3 regions of the Micromonospora sp. NPDC048830 genome follow, and region 3 is predicted to be linked to each of the others. Evidence: riboswitches for the same ligand, from Rfam matches in the RefSeq annotation. Region 3 holds a riboswitch; each other region holds the start of a gene.
What was found. A riboswitch is a leader RNA that binds a small molecule or an ion and turns the genes downstream of it on or off. The one in region 3 is predicted to bind cobalamin.
Positions count from the first base shown of each region.

Region 1: another riboswitch for cobalamin. It lies ahead of ACGFIZ_RS30370 (ABC transporter substrate-binding protein); the one in region 3 lies ahead of cobN (cobaltochelatase subunit CobN).
Region 2: another riboswitch for cobalamin. It lies ahead of bluB (5,6-dimethylbenzimidazole synthase); the one in region 3 lies ahead of cobN (cobaltochelatase subunit CobN).

Region 1 is NZ_JBICUP010000056.1:31,882-37,524, reverse strand. It holds gene ACGFIZ_RS30380 (ABC transporter ATP-binding protein) at 1-455, opposite strand, end outside; gene ACGFIZ_RS30375 (FecCD family ABC transporter permease) at 455-1,537, opposite strand; gene ACGFIZ_RS30370 (ABC transporter substrate-binding protein) at 1,543-2,553, opposite strand; cobalamin riboswitch at 2,582-2,764, opposite strand; gene ACGFIZ_RS30365 (LVIVD repeat-containing protein) at 3,162-4,877, shown strand; gene ACGFIZ_RS30360 (DUF305 domain-containing protein) at 4,963-5,637, opposite strand.
Region 2 is NZ_JBICUP010000001.1:410,784-416,426, forward strand. It holds gene ACGFIZ_RS02035 (serine hydrolase domain-containing protein) at 1-781, opposite strand, end outside; gene ACGFIZ_RS02040 (dihydrolipoyl dehydrogenase family protein) at 876-2,297, shown strand; gene ACGFIZ_RS02045 (crotonase/enoyl-CoA hydratase family protein) at 2,303-3,082, opposite strand; cobalamin riboswitch at 3,099-3,296, shown strand; gene bluB (5,6-dimethylbenzimidazole synthase) at 3,331-3,951, shown strand; gene ACGFIZ_RS02055 (Rieske 2Fe-2S domain-containing protein) at 4,101-4,952, shown strand; gene ACGFIZ_RS02060 (LysM peptidoglycan-binding domain-containing protein) at 5,077-5,643, opposite strand, start outside.
Region 3 is NZ_JBICUP010000025.1:53,295-58,937, reverse strand. It holds gene cobN (cobaltochelatase subunit CobN) at 1-3,288, opposite strand, end outside; cobalamin riboswitch at 3,646-3,775, opposite strand; gene ACGFIZ_RS21265 (hypothetical protein) at 3,946-4,281, opposite strand; gene ACGFIZ_RS21260 (MFS transporter) at 4,403-5,638, opposite strand.

The sequences.
Region 1 (5,643 bases), on a different contig from region 3:
AGCGCGCGGGCCAGCTGCACCCGCTGCCGCTCGCCGCCGGAGAGGGTGTGCCAGCGGCGGTCGGCGTACCCGTGGAGGTCGACCCGGGCCAGCGCGTCGGCGGCGACGGCACGGTCGGCTGCGCTGTCCGACCACCGCGAGCGACGGTGCGGGATACGCCCGAGCAGGGCCACCTCGGTGACGGTGAGATCGAGGTCGGTGTCGGCGTGCTGGGCGAGCAGTGCGGCGCGGCGGGCGAGGGTGGCTCGGGGCAGGGTGGCGACGTCGTCGCCGTCCACGATCACCTGCCCGGCGTCGGGTGCGGCGAGGCGGGCGACGACGCGTAGCAGGGTGGTCTTGCCGCAGCCGTTGGCGCCGAGCAGCCCGACGAGGCTGCCGGCCGGCACGGCGCAGGTGACGTCGTCGAGGATCCGTCGGGCCGCGACCGACAGGGAGACGCCGGTGACGGTGAGCATCAGCCGCCCACCCGCTGGCGGTTGAGCAGCACGACGAAGGCGGGCACGCCGAGCAGCGCGGTCAGCACGCCGACCGGCAGTTCCCGGGGCGCGAACAGGGTCCGCGCGGCCGTGTCCACCCAGACGAGGAAGATCGCGCCGCCGAGGACGACGACGGGCAGCAGCCGGCGGTGGTCGGCTCCGGTGAGGAACCGGGCGGCGTGCGGCAGGATCAGCCCGACGAAGCCGACCGCACCGCTGATGGCGACCAGCGCCGCGGTGAGCAGCGCGGTGGCGACCAGCAGCAGCCACCGTACCCGGGTGACCGGGACGCCGAGGCTCGCCGCGGCGTCCTCGCCGAAGGCGAAGGCGTTGAGGGCGCGGGCGTGGGCCGCCAGCAGGATGAGCACGGCGGCCAGGACGGGTGCGGCCCAGGCCAGGGCGGTCCAGTCGACGCGGGCCAGCGAGCCGGAGAGCCAGAAGGCGATGCTCTGGGTGGCGTGCGGGTCGGCGACCCAGACGATGGCGAACGAGGTGGCCGCCGCGCAGAGCTGCGCGACGGCGACCCCGGCCAGCACCACCCTGGTCGGCGCGAGCGCGGCTCGCCCGCCGGAGACCGCGACCACGACGGCGAACGCCGCGAGCGCGCCGGCGAACGCGCCTCCGGTGAGGGCGGCGACCCCACCCCCGAGGCCGACGACGAGGACCGCGACCGCGCCGAGCGACGCCCCGGAGGAGACCCCGAGCAGGTACGGGTCGGCGAGGGGATTGCGGGTGACGGTCTGCATCACCGCGCCGACCGCGGCCAGCCCTCCCCCGAGCACGGCCGCGCCGAGCACCCGCGGCAGGCGCAGCTGCCAGACGATGTGCTCGCGTAGCAGCGGCACGTCGGCGTCGGCGAGACCGAGGCGGTCGGCCAGCACCGCCCACACCGTCGTCACCGAGATGTCCGCCGGGCCGAGCGTGACGGTGACACCGATCGACACGATCAGGGTCGCGAGCAGGGTGACCAGCAGCCCCGTGTCGAATCGGCGTGACCGGGTGGCCTCGGCGACGCCGGTGGCCTCGACGGTGTGGCCGGGTGCGGCCGTACGGGCCAGCACGGCGCTCAGCTGCCCGCTCCGGGTAGCGCCGCTACCCCCTCGGCCAGCGCCTCGACACCCCGCACCACCCGCACTCCGGCCGAGGTGGACGAGAAGGGGATGACGACGAACCGCTGCCCGGCGACCGCGGGCAGGTTCTTCAGGGTGGGGTGCCGGGCCAGGAAGGCCTTCTTCGCGGCGGCCGGGTCCCAGGTGGCGTCGACCAGCACGATCACGTCGGGGTCACGCTCGATGGCGGTCTCCCAACTGGTGTCGGCCCAACTGCCGGAGAGGTCGCCGAAGGCGTTGCGGACCCCCACCGCCGACATGATCATGTTGGGGCCGCCGCAGCAGGCGCCCACGCTCGGCGCGTCGGTACCGGCGTCCCACCAGAGCACCGACACCTCGCGCGCGCCGCCGAGCCGGACGGCGGCTGCGGCGATGCGGGCCCGCTGGTCGGCGATGAGCTTCTCCGCCCGTTCCGGCACCCCGAAGACGGCGGCGACGTCCCGGATCTCGGCGAACACGTCGTCGACGGTCAGCGTCGCCGGCCGGTGCTGCTTCGCGCAACCGGCCGATGAGACGTACGTGCCGACGCCGAGCCGCGCGAGTTCGGCGCGGTCGCCGACGCCCTCGTCGCCGAAGGCGCTCTGGAACGAGGCGTAGACGAAGTCCGGTTCCGCGTCGAGCAGGGCCTCCCGCGACGGGTACCTCTCCGACAGCACCGGCACCGACGCGTATGCGGCGGCGTGCTCGGGCAGGATCGCGTCGTCGAGGTACGCGGTGCCGGCCATCCGGTCGGCCAGGCCGAGTGCCAGCAGGATCTCGGTGGCGGGCTGGTTCAGGCTCACCGCCCGCTGCGGGGGTGCGGCGACGGTGACCGGTGAGCCGCAGTTGGTCAGCGTCACCGGGGACGCCGACCCGGCGGCGGCGGTGGGTTCGTCGTCCGCGGCGCAACCGCCGAGCAGGACGAGCACGATGGACAGTGGCGCGGCAACGCGCCGGGACAGGGTGGACCGCATGGCGCGTACGCGCATCGGGACCGCCTTCCAGCACCTCGTGGACGGGGCAACGCAGTGCCGTGGCCGGTCTCCTGGCTGACGGGAGGTGCGTCCGTGGCCGGCCTTCCCAGGCGCGTGGCGCCCAGTGACCTCGAAAGGACGAGGGCCGCGGACTTCCCGATCACAGTGGCGAGGGCCGCGCCGGCATCGCACCGGCTTCCCGTACACCACGGCGGCCCCACTGTAGCCGGTGACCCATCCGGCCGCTACGGCGGCCGTGGGTCGCCTTCATTGGCTGGCGAGAGCGCCGGCGGGAGCGTCGGTGAGGTGCGTTCCGGATCAGCCAGGAGACGGCGAAGACCACCCCGACCATGGCGAGGGCGCCGGAGCGGCCGCGCCCCTGCAGTCGGCGGATCACGACCATCTGCGACACCACGATGACCACCCATTGCTCGCCACCCGCCACAAACATAAATATGCCCATATCCCACAGCCTCTATCGACCGGCTGACCGGCGGCGGTACGGTCCTACCTGCACGACGCTCTCGCACCGACCGCACGTCGCGTCGGGTCCTTCGACCGGAAGGCGGCACATGACACGTCAGAGTTCTGGAACATTTGGGGGCCGGCGGGTGCTCGGCCTGATGGCCGCAGGGCTGTTCCTGGTCGGTGCGCTGCCCGGCACGGCCTCGGCAGCGGAGCCCGACCCACGGGTCGGGCTGGGCGCCGGCTGGCTGGACGCGCAGTCCGCGATCAGCGGCCTGGAACACGTGGCCCACCGCGACAAGCCCGCAGGTTTCTTCGACCCGACGAACCCCGGCACCAGCCGGTACGCCAACTCGGACCTCGCCTTCGGCGGCGGGTACGCGTTCCTCGGCAACTACAACGGGTTCAACATCGTCGACGTCTCCAACCCCACCGACCCGGCGCTCGTCACCAGCGTCGTGTGCCCCGGCGGGCAGGGGGACATCTCCGTGCACGGCAACCTGCTCTTCATGTCCGTCGAGGAGACCCGCGGGCGGGTCGACTGCGGCACGGACCCCAACGTGGGCACCCGCTTCCAGGGCGTCCGGATCTTCGACATCAGCGACGTACGCAACCCGCTGCAGGTCGCTGCCGTCCAGCTGTGCCGCGGCTCGCACACGCACACCGTGGTGACCGACCCGGACGACGCGGCCAACGTCTACGTCTACGTCTCGGGCACGACCACGCCGCGGCCGGCCACGACCATGGAGGGCTGCAACGACAATCCCGCGACGGGCGAGAACCCGGTGCGGTGGCGGATCGACGTCATCAAGGTGCCGCTGTCGGCGCCCCAGCAGGCCGCCGTCGTGAACCAGCCGAGGCTCTTCACTGATCCCGAGACGGGCCGGATCGACGGCCTGCAGAACGACCCGCCGACGCCCCTGCACCCGTCCGGCACCGCCTGGTCGCCCACGCCCAGGACCCAGGCCTGCCACGACATCACCGCGTACCCGGAGATCGGGCTGGCCGCCGGCGCGTGCCAGGGCAACGGCATCCTGATCGACATCTCGGACCCGGCGAATCCCCGCCGGATCGACGAGGTCGCCGACCCGAGCTTCGCGTACTGGCACTCGGCGACGTTCAACAACGACGGCACCAAGGTGGTCTTCACCGACGAGTGGGGCGGCGGCGGCGCCGCGCGCTGCCGCGAGACGGACCAGCCGCAGTGGGGCGCCAACGCGATCTTCGACATCGTCGACCGGAAGCTGGAGTTCGCCAGCTACTACAAGCTGCCGGTCCCCCAGACGACGCTGGAGAACTGCGTCGCGCACAACGGATCGCTCATCCCGGTGCCCGGCCGGGACATCATGATGCAGGCCTGGTACCAGGGCGGCATCTCCGTGTTCGACTTCACCGACTCCGCGAACCCGCGCGAGATCGCGTTCTTCGACCGCGGGCCGATGGACGGCACGCTGTTCCGGTTCGGTGGGTTCTGGTCGGCGTACTGGTACAACGGCAACCTCTACGGAAACGAGATTTCCCGCGGGTTCGACGTGTTCAAGCTGGTTCCGAGCGAGCACCTGTCGCCGGCGGAGATCCAGGCGGCCGCGCAGGTGCGGTTCGACCAGTTCAACGCCCAGCGCCAGCCGAAGGTCACCTGGACGCCGAGCTTCGCGCTCGCGCGTGCCTACTTCGACCAACTGGTACGCGCCGACGCGATCGGTCAACCGCTGCGGTTCCAGGTCGACGAGTTCCTGGCGCGCGCCGAGGCGTTCACGGCCAACGGCGACCGGGACGCCGCAGTCGCCCAGTTGCGGGCGGTCTGCAACAAGCTCGACGGTGCCGGGCACCAGAGGCTGAAGCAGTCGATCCTGGATCTGGCCGCGACGCTGTAGACACTGGCCTGACCGGAGGGGCACCGCGACTCGAGGCGATCGAGCCGCGGTGCCCCTTCCCATTTCCTCTCGGCGGGCGCGGGCGTCAGCCCAACTCGGCCAGCATCTGCCGCATCCGTTCGATCTCGATGCTCTGGTCGGAGTCGACCTCACGGGCGAACTGGTCGCTGGCCGGCTCGAGCCCGCCGCCCGTCGCGTAGAGTTCCCGCACCATCGCCAACGCCCCCTCGTGGTGGCGGATCATGAGGGTCAGGAAGAGCCGGTCGAACTCCGCGCCCCGCGCCTGCTCGAGCTGGTCGAACTGCTCGCGGGTGAGCATCCCGGGCATGAGCTTGCCGTGCCCGGCATGACCCGCCTGCGGCCCCGCGCTCGGCACGTCCCGCTCCTCCAGCCACCGCTGCATCCGCGTGATCTCCTCACGCTGCGACGCGTCGATCCGCTTGGCGAGCAGCGTCAGGTCGGGGTTGGTGGTACGGCCCGACACGAGCGCGGTCATCTCCAGTGCCTGCGCGTGGTGCGGGATCATCCCCTGGATGAACAGGGTGTCGGCCGCGGTGAACCTGGGCGGCGGGACCTTGGACAGGTCCTCCCCCGACAGGGTCCTGCCCGGCTGGCCCGGCGCACCCGGCTGCACCACGTGCGAGCTCGGCGGCCGGTACGGCGGGTCGTCGCCGCCGGCCAGGAGGGCGACGGTGACCCCCGCGCCCAGGGCGACCGTGGCGACGACGGCTGAGACGACCAGGCGACGAGACAGGGGCATCGTTCA
Region 2 (5,643 bases), on a different contig from region 3:
TGGCGTGCAGGTTCACCGCCGGCACCTCCGCGCTCCGCCACACCGGGCCGTTCAGCACCGCCACGTCGAGGCCGCCGGCCGGGTTGCCCAGCGCCCGCGCCCGCAGCGAGCCCGGCTCGCCCAGCGCCCGCGCCGGCCAGCCCGGATCGCCGTACGACAGGTCGGCGCACCGCCGCCGGTCCGCCGGGCCGAGGCCGAAGCCCAGGTCGAGCCGCCACGGCCCGGCGATCTCGTCGGCCAGGAACCGGCCCACCGGCCGGCCGTCCACCCGCCGGACCAGCTCGCCCACCAGGTGCCCGTACGTCCAGGCGTGCTCGCCCGCGACGGAACCCGGCTCCCACTCCGGCTCGGCGGCGGCCAGGTCGGCGCAGAGCAGCGCCCAGTCGGCGACCGCGTCGGCCGGGCGGGGCACCGGGAACGCCGGCAGGCCCGCCGTGTGGCTCAGCACCTGGCGCACGGTGGCCGGCGTGCGGAACCCCGGCCAGTGCGCCGCCACCGGGTCGTCCAGGCCGAGCCGGCCCCGGTCGACGAGCGCCAGCAGGCACAGCGCCACCACCGGCTTACCGACCGAGTACACGTTGACCAGGGTGTCCGGCCGCCAGTCCCGCCCGTCGCCCGGCCGCCCCCGGGAAGGGCCGGCGGTAGCCCCGCCCCGGGTGCCGCCGACGAGGTCGACGACCAGCCGCCCGTCGTACCAGACGGCGAGAGAGGCCCCCGCCTCCCGGCCGGTGGCGAACAGGTCGTGGAAGCAGTCCCGGACCGGGGCGAAGCGTGCGCGCATCCGGCCACCGTAGGGCCTGCCCGCCGGAAACAGGCCCGCCATTTCCGGCCCCGCCAGGGTGGCCGCGACCCGCCCGGTGAGGAATGCTGGCGTGGTGGCGGAGCCGGAAGTGGTGGACGTGGTCGTGGTCGGGCTCGGCGTCGGCGGCGAGGAGGTCGCCGGGCGGCTCGCCGAGGCCGGCCTGAGCGTCGTCGGAATCGAGCGGGGCCTGGTCGGCGGGGAGTGCCCGTACTGGGGCTGCGTCCCGAGCAAGATGATGATCCGGGCGGCGAACGCGCTCGCCGAGGCCCGCCGGGTCGACGAGTTCGCCGGCACGGCCCGGGTCCAGCCGGACTGGGCGCCGGTGGCGAAGCGGATCCGCGAGGAGGCCACCGACACCTGGGACGACACGGTCGCGGTACGCCGGTTCACCGACAAGGGTGGCCGGTTCGTCCGGGGCGACGGCCGGCTCGACGGCCCCGGCCGGGTACGCGTCGGCGACCAGGTGTTCCAGGCCCGGCACGGGGTCGTGCTCGGCACGGGCACCCGTCCCGTCGTCCCGCCGATCGACGGGCTGGCCGACACGCCGTACTGGACGAACCACCAGGCGATCGAGGTCGAGGAGCTGCCGGGCTCGCTGCTGGTCCTCGGCGGCGGCGCGATCGGGCTGGAGCTGGCCCAGGTCTTCGCCCGGTTCGGGGTCGCCGTGACGATCGTCGAGGCGCAGGACCGGGTGCTCGCCGTCGAGGAGCCCGAGGCGTCCGAGGTGGCCGCCGCCGCGCTGCGCGCCGACGGGGTACGCGTCGAGACCGGCCTGCGGATCGAACGGATCGCGCACGACGGGCGGGCGTTCACGCTGTACGGCGCGGGCGGCGTCACGATCGCCGCCGACGAGTTGCTGGTGGCGACCGGCCGGCGGGCCGACCTCGACGAGCTGGGCCTGGAGACGGTGGGCCTCGACCCGTCCCGGCGCCATCTCGCCGTGGACGACCGGATGCGTGTCGCCGCGGGGATCTGGGCGGTGGGCGACCTGACCGGCGAGGGCCCGTTCACCCACGTCGCCATGTACCAGGCGGCGATCGTGGTCGCCGACGTGCTCGACCGGGCCCGGCAGGCGCAGCCGGGACCGGAGGCGGGCACCACGCTGAGCGGGATGGCGGGCTCGACCGGCGTGCCCCACGCCGACTACCGGGCGCTGCCCCGGGTCACCTTCACCGACCCCGAGGTGGGCGCGGTCGGGCTGACCGAGCGGCAGGCGCGGGAGCGCGGGATCAACGTGCAGGTCGGCCTCAGCCGGCTCGGCTCGTCGGCCCGGGGCTGGATCCACCGCGCCGACGGGCTCATCAAGCTCGTCGCCGACGCCGACCGCGGCGTGCTGGTGGGGGCGACGTCCGTCGGGCCGGCCGGCGGCGAGGTGCTGTCCGCGCTGGTGGTGGCGGTCCACGCGGAAGTGCCGCTCGGCCAACTGCGCCACATGATCTACGCGTACCCGACGTTCCACCGCGCCATCGAGGACGCCCTCCGCAACCTGCGCTAGCGCTGCTAGGCCGGGGCGCCGTGCCGGCCCGCGCCCGCCGCCGCGCCCGCCGCCGCGCCCGCCGCCGCGCCCGCCGCCGCGCCCGCCGCCGCGCCCGCCGCCGCGTCCGCCGCCGCGCCCGCCGCGAGCGACTCCACGCCGTACGCCAGCTCGACCGCCAGCGCCTCCGGCTCGGGCAGGCCGGTGCCGGCCAGCGCCGCCGCCCGGTCGTTGCGCAGGCAGGTCTGCGGATGGCGGGCGATCTCGGCGGCCAGCCGCTCGGCCTCCGCCCGGGCCTCGCCCGGCGCGACCAGGCGGTTCACCAACCCCATCCGGTACGCCTCGTCCGCCGGCACCGGCCGGCCGGTGAGGATCAGGTCCAGCGCCCGGCTCTCCCCGATCAGCCTCGGCAGCCGCACCGTGCCGCCGTCGATCAGCGGCACCCCCCAGCGCCGGCAGAACACCCCGAGCACCGCGTCCGACTCGGCCACCCGCAGGTCGCACCAGAGCGCCAGCTCCAGCCCGCCGGCCACGGCGTACCCGGAGATCGCGGCGATCACCGGCTTCGACAGGCGCATCCTCGTCGGGCCCATCGGGCCGTCGCCGTCCGGCTCGACGCGGTTGCCCCTCGGGGTGCCGATCGCCTTCAGGTCCGCGCCCGAGCAGAACGTCCCGCCGGCACCCCAGAGCACGGCGACCGCCGCCGCCGGTTCGGCCTCGAACGCGCGGAACGCGTCGGCCAGCGCCCGGGCGGTCGGGCCGTCGACGTCCACGATGGTCTCGGCGGGCCCCGCCCGCGACCGCATGTCCAGTAGCATCGGCGGCGGCACGATCATGTGAGGTGCCCCACGCGAGTGGGGAGAATCGGGAAGCCGGTGCGAATCCGGCACGGGCCCGCCGCGGTGACCGGGGAGCCACCGTCCACGCGCAGAGCGCAGCCACTGGCCGTACGGCTGGGAAGGCGGACGGCCAGGCGTCGATCCGGGAGTCCGAAGACCGGCCTCACGTCGACCGCCCGCCCGCCGGGGCGGGCCGAGCGCAGCGGGAGCCTGCCGTGGAACTCTACGACGCCATCCACCGTCGCCGTGACGTCCGAGCCCAGTTCACCGGAAAGCCGGTGCCCGAGGAGAGCCTGCACCGCGTCCTCGCCGCGGCGCACGCCGCACCGAGCGTCGGCTACTCGCAGCCGTGGGACTTCGTCCTGATCCGGGACGCCGACACCCGCCGCCGCTTCCACCGGCACGTGCAGGACGAGCGGGAGACCTTCGCCGCCACCCTGGACGGGGTGGCCGCCGAGCGGTTCGCCCGGATCAAGATCGACGGGGTGCTGGAGTCGACCCTGTCGATCGTGGTCACCTACGACCCGGACCGGGGCGGTCCGGCGGTGCTCGGCCGGCACGCCATCGCCGACGCCGGCCTCTACTCGGTCTGCCTGGCCATCCAGAACCTCTGGCTCGCCGCCACGGCCGAGGGGCTCGGCGTCGGCTGGGTCTCCTTCTACCGGGAGCCGTTCCTCGCCGAGCTGCTGGGCGTACCGGACGGCATCCGGCCGGTCGCGTGGCTCTGCGTCGGGCCGGTCACCCACCTGGAGGCCGTACCGGACCTGGCCCGGCACGGCTGGCGCCAGCCGCGCCCGCTCGCCGCGGCCGTCCACCAGGACCGCTGGCCGGGCTGATCCGCTGGCGCCATGGCGGCGATGTGGCGGTGTCCGCGTCGAGAGGATGGCCCTGTGTCGGCGACATGCCGGTGTCCGCTTCCGTGCGGCCGGCGCGAATTGTCGCCGTCGCCCGGTTTGCGGTCGCTTCCGCCGGGAAGTCGGACGGCATGCGGGCACTCTTGACGAAACTCGAACAGAATCCGGCGCTGGACCGGACCGGCGACCGGTTGCAGCGCGCCGTCCAGGCCACCCTCCGACCGCAGCGGGTCCGCGACCTGCTGCACGGGGTGTTCCTCGGGCACCCGTTGCATCCCGCGATGGTGCAGGTGCCGGTGGGCGCCTGGATCAGCGCCGCCGTGCTCGACCTGCTGCCGGGGCAGCGCCGGGCCGCCACCACGCTGGTCGGGCTGGGCACGATCAGCGCCCTCCCGGCCGCGGTCGCCGGGCTGAACGACTGGGCGGCCCTCGCCCGCGACCAGCGCCGGGTCGGCCTGGTGCACGCCACCGCGAACACCGTCGCCCTCGCCCTGTACGCGGGCTCGCTGGCGGCCCGCCGGCAGGGCCGGCACGGCACGGGGCGGATGCTGGCGTACCTCGGGCTGACGGCCGCGAGCACGGGCGCGTACATCGGCGGGCACCTGGCGTACAAGCAGGCGGCTCAGGTCAACCAGAGCGTCTCCGAGCTGCACCGGATCAGCGACGGCTGGAAGGCTGTCGCGGACATGGCCGCGCTGCCGCAGCGGAAGCTGATCACCCGCGAGGTGGACGACGTCTCGGTGATCGTGTACCGGCACGGCGACGAGGTCACCGTGATGCTGGAACGCTGCCCGCACCAGAGCGGCCCGCTCGGCCAGGGCGAGGTCACCGAGGTCGACGGGCACACCTGCGTGGTCTGCCCGTGGCACGGCAGCACGTTCCGGCTCAACGGCGGCGAGGTCGTGCACGGCCCGGCCGCCAACGACCAGCAGGTGCTGCCGTGCCGGGTGGTCGACGGAGTGCTGCAGACCCGCCTGCCCTGACCCGCGCCGCACGGCACGGTCCGGCCCCGGTGCCGCTGTTCGGCCCGGCCCCGGCCGGCCGCGGTGCCGCTGTTCGGCCCGGCCCCGGCGGGCCCCGGTGCCGCTGTTCGGGGGCCCCGGTAGGTCAGCCCCGGCGGTGCCGGCCGGTGACGAAGGCCCGCGCGCCGGCGGTCGCCCGGGCGGTGGTGGTCCGGGCGGCGCCGGCGGCTCGGGCGGCGGCGCCGCCCCGGGCGGCGGTGGCGGGCCGGCGGCGCAGCCCGAGGACCGCGCCGATCTGCGCCCCGACGATGCTGGCCACGGCGAGCACCGCCGAGACCGCGAGCGGCCGGTTCACCCGGTCCTCCTCGCCGGCCCGGGACGCCCCGGCGGCCATCGCCGGCTGCCCGCCGCCGGGCGGCTGGGCCACCTGCTGGGTCGACTGGGACGACCCGGCCGGGGGCCGGGCGGCCGACGGTCCCGGCGAGGGACGGGTGGTCCGGGGCGACGAGGGGGTCTCTCCCACCTGAGCGCCGGGTCCGGCCGGGTTGGCGGGAGCGGCCGGGCTGGCCGGGGACGCGGGGGACTCGGACGGCGCGGCCGGGGGTGCCGGCGGCGTGACCGTGCCGGGGGCGGGGGTCGTCGGCCGGGCCACGAGCCGGCCGGTGGCGTGCCGGCGCGCCCCGCCGTCCTGGCTCTCGTCCGGGAGCCGGAT
Region 3 (5,643 bases):
CACGTCGTGCGGCATCGCGGAGTCCCCCACGTACGCGGCCGGGGATGCGCCGGTGAGGTGGCGGACCATCGCCACCATCCCGCCGTGGTACTGGAAGTAGTCGTCGGAGTCGACGATGTCGTGCTCGCGGGTGTCCTGGTTCTTCACCGCCACGGCGATGCGGGCGAAGGAGCGTTCCATGTCGACGCGGGCCTCCCGACCGTCCAGCCCCGGGCCGTACGCGTAGCCGCCCCAGACGGCGTACACCTCGGCGAGGTCGGCGTCGGTGCGCCAGTTCCGGGCGTCGATCAGCGGCAGCAGCCCCGCCCCGTACGCGCCGGGCTTGGAGCCGAAGATGCGGGCGGTGGCCCGCCGCTCGTCGCCGTGCTCGGCCACGTCGGCGGCGACGTGCGCGGCGACGAAGTTGTCCTCGGCGGGCTCGTCGAGGGCGGCGACCCGGCGCACGGCGTCGTCGATCAGCGCGACGACGTGCGGGAACGCGTCGCGGAAGAACCCGGAGATGCGCACGGTGACGTCGACGCGGGGGCGGCCCAGCTCGGCCAGCGGCACCACCTCCACGCCGGTGACCCGGCGGGACCGGTCGTCCCAGGTGGGCCGGCAGCCCAGCAGCGCCAGCACCTCGGCGACGTCGTCGCCCTGGGTACGCATGGCGCTGGTGCCCCAGACGGTGAGCCCCACCGAGCGGGGGTACTCGCCGGTGTCGGCGAGGTGCCGGGCCAGCAGCGAGTCCGCGAGGGCCACGCCGACGTCCCAGGCGTTGCGCGACGGGATCGCCTTCGGGTCGACGGAGTAGAAGTTGCGGCCGGTGGGCAGCACGTCGACCACGCCCCGGGTGGGCGAGCCGGACGGGCCGGGCGGCACGAACCGGCCGTCGAGGGCGCCGAGCACCCGGTCGACCTCGTCGGTGGTGGCGTCGAGGCGGGGCACCACCTCCCGGGCGGCGAAGCGCAGCACGTCGGCGGCGTCGGGGATCGCGCGGCCGGCGACCTCCGTGACGACCTCGTCGACCCGGTCGGCGTCCCAGCCGAGGGTCTCCATGCCGACGACGAGGCGGCGGGCCAGCCCCTCGATCAGGTCGACGGCGTCGGCGGCCGTGGCGGCCGGCCCGTCCACGGCCCCGGTCAGCGCCGCGGGCACGGCGATCCGCTCGCCGGGCGCGGCGAGCAGCGCCTGCTCGTCGAGGCCGTACGCGGCGGCGAGGGCCTGCCGCAGGCCGGGCAGCGCCCGCGCCCCGCGCCACACCTGGGGGGCGCGCAGCACGGCGAGGACCAGGTTGACCCGGGCCTCGCCGGCGGGCGCGCCGCCGAGGACGTGCAGCCCGTCGCGGATCTGCACGTCCTTGACCTCGCACAGGTACCCGTCGAGGTGCAGCACGAAGTCGTCGAAGTCGTCGGCGGCGGGCATGTCCTCGGTGTGCAGGTCGTGGTGCAACTCGGCGGCGCGCACGAGGTCCCAGATCTGCGCCCGGACGACCGGCACCTTGGCCGGGTCGAGGGCCTGCACCGTGGCGTACTCGTCGAGGAGCTGTTCGAGCTTGGCCAGGTCGCCGTACGTGTCGGCGCGGGCCATCGGCGGGACGAGGTGGTCGACGACGACGGCGTGGGCGCGGCGCTTGGCCTGGGTGCCCTCGCCGGGGTCGTTGACGATGAACGGGTACACCAGCGGCAGGTCCCCGAGGACGGCGTCGGGGGCGCAGTCGGCGGCCAGCCCCAGCCCCTTGCCGGGCAGCCACTCCAGGGTGCCGTGCTTGCCGAGGTGCACGACGGCGTCCGCGCCGAACCCGCCGTCGGCGACGGGCGCGGCCAGCCACCGGTACGCGGCCAGGTAGTGGTGGCTCGGCGGCAGGTCGGGGTCGTGGTAGATGGCGATCGGGTTCTCGCCGAAGCCGCGCGGCGGCTGGATCATCAGCACCACGTTGCCGAAGCGCAGCCCGGCCAGGACGACGTCGCCGCCGTCGACGTACAGCTCGCCCGGCGGCTCGCCCCAGTGCGCGAGCACCGCCTCCCGCAGCCCGGCCGGGAGCCGGTCGAACCACCTCCGGTACGTCTCCCCCGGCACCCGGGCCTCGGCACCGGCGAGCTGCTCCGGGGTGAGCCACTCGACGTCGTGCCCGCCGGCGGCGATGAGGGCGTGGATCAGTGCGTCCCCGTCGCCGGGCGGCGGCTGCTCCCCCAGGTCGTAACCGGCGTCGGCGAGCGCGGCGAACAGGCGCACCGCCGAGGCGGGGGTGTCCAGGCCGACGGCGTTGCCGACCCGGGAGTGCTTCGTCGGGTACGAGCTGAGCACCACCGCGAGGCGCTTGTCGGCGTTCGGGACGTGCCGCAGCCGGGCCTGGCGCACGGCGATGCCGGCGACCCGGGCGGCCCGCTCCGGGTCGGGCTCGTAGACCGACAGCCCGTCGGCGTCGATGCGCTTGAACGAGAACGGCACGGTGACGATCCGGCCGTCGAACTCGGGGATGGCCACCTGCATCGCGGCGTCCAACGGGGACAGGCCGGCGTCGCTGGCCGCCCACTGGTCGCGGGTGCTGGTCAGGCAGAGCGCCTGGAGCACCGGGACGTCGAGGGCGGCGAGCGCGCCGACGTCCCACGCGTCGGGGTCGCCGCCGTTGGAGGCGTCCGCGGGGACCGTCCCGCCTGCGGCCAGGACGGTGACGACGAGCGCGTCGCAGCGGGCGAACAGTTCGAGGGGCCCGTCGCCCGGGGCGAGGCCGCGCAGCGAGCCACAGTAGACGGGCAGGGGGTTGCCGCCGGCCGCGTCGACCGCGTCGGCGAGGGTGTCGACGAACGCGGTGTTCCCGGCCAGGGTGTGCGCCCGGTAGAAGACGATCCCGACGGTGGGGCGGCCGGGCACCGGCTCGCGGTCGCCGTGGACGCCGTACGCGGGGGTGGGTGCGGGCGGGGCGAAGCCCTCGCCGGTGAGCAGCACCGTGTCGGAGAGGAACCGGGCGAGCTGGGCCAGGTTGTCCGGCCCGCCCTCGACCAGGTACGCCAGCGCCTGGGTGGCCACCCCGGAGGGCACGGTGGACACCGCCATCAGCTCCGCGTCCGGCACCGCCTCGCCGCCGAGGACCACGGTCGGCACGCCGGAGGCGAGCACCGCGGCCAGGCCGTCCGGCCACGCCTGCCGGCCGCCGAGCAGCCGTACGACGGCGAGGTCGACGCCGTCGAGCAGCGCGGACACGGCGTCGGCGGCGACCCGGGCCGGGTTGGCCAGCCGGTAGTCGGCGCCGCTGGCGCGGGCGGCGAGCAGGTCGGTGTCGGCGGTGGACAGCAGCAGGATGCGCACGAACGGCTCCGGAGAGTGATGCCCCCGGCGGCGAGCGGCCGTCGGCGGGCAGGGGATGGGCGCGGGCTCAGCGGGTACGGCGGACCGGGTGCCGGGTCAGCGGGGGCCGACCGGCCGGGCGGGCGAGGACCCGGCGGGGCGGGGGCGCGGACGTCGGCGGTCCCGAGGCACGGACCTCGGCGTGCGGGATGCGGACGTCAGCGGCGGACGACGGGCCGGGCGCGGCCGGGCGGCGGCTCGGGTCGGCGGCCGGCCGCGGGCCTGCTGCCACGCGCTGACCGGCGCAGACGGTGGTCGTCGGCGTGCGTCATCGGGTCCTCCTCGGGTGTCCACGCCCTGGGGTCGTCCCGACGGCCGAAGTGTCCTGGCTCCCGGATCGACGCTCACCCCCGGCCTTCCAACCGCAGACACACGGCCGTGACTCACGAGGGGGGATCGCTCCCCGGTGACAGTGGCGGGACCGCGCCGGAATCGCACCGGCTTCCTTCACTGCCGTCAGGCCGCGAATGCTGCCACACCCGCGCGCCGCCGGTCAACGGCGCGTCCCACGGCCGGCCCGCGCGGCGGCCCCGTCCGGCCGGTCGGGAACGCGTCCCCACCTGCCCCAAGGGACCCCTTCGGAGCCGAGTCGCCCGCGAGGTCCCGGGGCCCGCCGGGTCAGCGCAGGCGGCGCTCGGGGTGGGCGCGGTTCCAGGCCCGCATCCGCTCCGGGTACCCGGTGCGCGCCGCCTCGTACAGCGGGACAGCGTGCCGCTGGGCGATCCGCGCCGCCGCCCGGGGCGAGCCCGTCCGGCGGCGGATCCACTCGCCGTCGTGGGCGATCGCCATCACCGTGGTGTCGGTCGCCGTGGTCTCGGGCTCCAGATAGAACTCCACGCCCCGGCGGGTCCGCACGAACGCCTCCAGGGCGGCGAGGTCGTCGGCGTTCGCCTCGCGGTCGAGCTTCGTCGGCGTCCCGTCGGCGGCGCGCCGACGCCGGCTGAACCAGCCCATGTCCGACCCCTTTCCTGGGCGTCTCCCCCAGTGCAGCACCGCCGGCTGGCAACCGGCTGCGAGCCGGGTGAGAAGAAGCTGACCGTGGACCCGGACGGCCGCCGCCGTCGGCGGGGAGCCTTCAGCGCTTCAGCGGGCGGGTGGCCGGAACCAGGGCGAGGGTGGGCAGCAGCACCAACGGCACCACGAGCAGGGCGCGCAGGGTGCCCACGTGGTCCCCGAGGAAGCCGAGCAGGGGCGGCCCGCCGAGGAACGCGGTGTAGCCGAGCACGGCGACGACGCTGACCCGGGCGGGTGCCCGCTCCTCGTCGTCGGCGGCGGCGCTCAGGCCCACCGGGAAGCCGAGCGACGCGCCGATGCCCCACAGCGCCACGCCGACGATCGCCACGAGCCCGGACCCGGCGAGCACCGCGACGGACGCACCGGCCCCGGCGACCGAGATGGTGGCGAGCAGCACCGGCACCCGCCCCCACCGGTCCAGCGCCACCGTGCCGGCGGTGCGGCCGAGGGTCATGCCCGCCACGAACACCCCGTACACGGCCGCGCCGGCCGCCTCGCTCAGGTCGTACCCCTCGACGAAGGCCACCGCGACCCAGTCGTTGGCGGTGCCCTCGGTGAACGCCGCCACCAGCACCAGCAGGCCGATGAGCAGGGTGCGCGGCTCCCGCCAGGCCGCCAGCTGGGCGCGGCGCCGGGCGGCGGCGTCCGCTCCCGGCTTCGCGTCGTCCGTCGACGGGGCCGGCGCGGCGGCCAGGAACGCGCGGACCGCGAGCAGCGTCCCGACCAGCACCACCGCCGCGAGCACCGCCAGGTGCGCGGCGAGCGGGAACCCGAGCCGGGCGGCCCCCGCGCCGAGGCCGGCGCCGGCCACCGAGCCGAGGCTCCAGGCCGCGTGGAACCGGGGCATGATCGTCCGGCCGAGCCGCCGCTCGACCCCCGTCGCCTCGATGTTCATCGCCACGTCGCAGGTGCCGGAGCCGTAGCCGAGGGCGAACAGGCCGACCGCGACCCCGGGCAGCCAGCCGGCGAGGCCGGCGGACAGCCCGATGACGGCCAGCGCCAGCGTGAGCAGCGCCGTGCTGTACGCCACCGTGCGGGCCGCCCCGAACCGCTGGGTGATCAGGCCGGACGTCGGCATCGCCACCAGCGCCCCGATGGACGCCGCCAGCAGCAGCAGCCCGAGCCGCCCCGCGCTGAGCTCCAGCGCCTCCTTGACCGCCGGCACCCGGGAGAACCAGGCGGCGGAGGCGAGGCCGTTGAGGGCGAACACGACGGCCACGGCGTTGCGCGCCGCCAGCACCGGCCGGGCGACGGCCGGAGCGGCCGCCGGTTCGGTGACGTCGGTGGAACTGTTCACAGTGC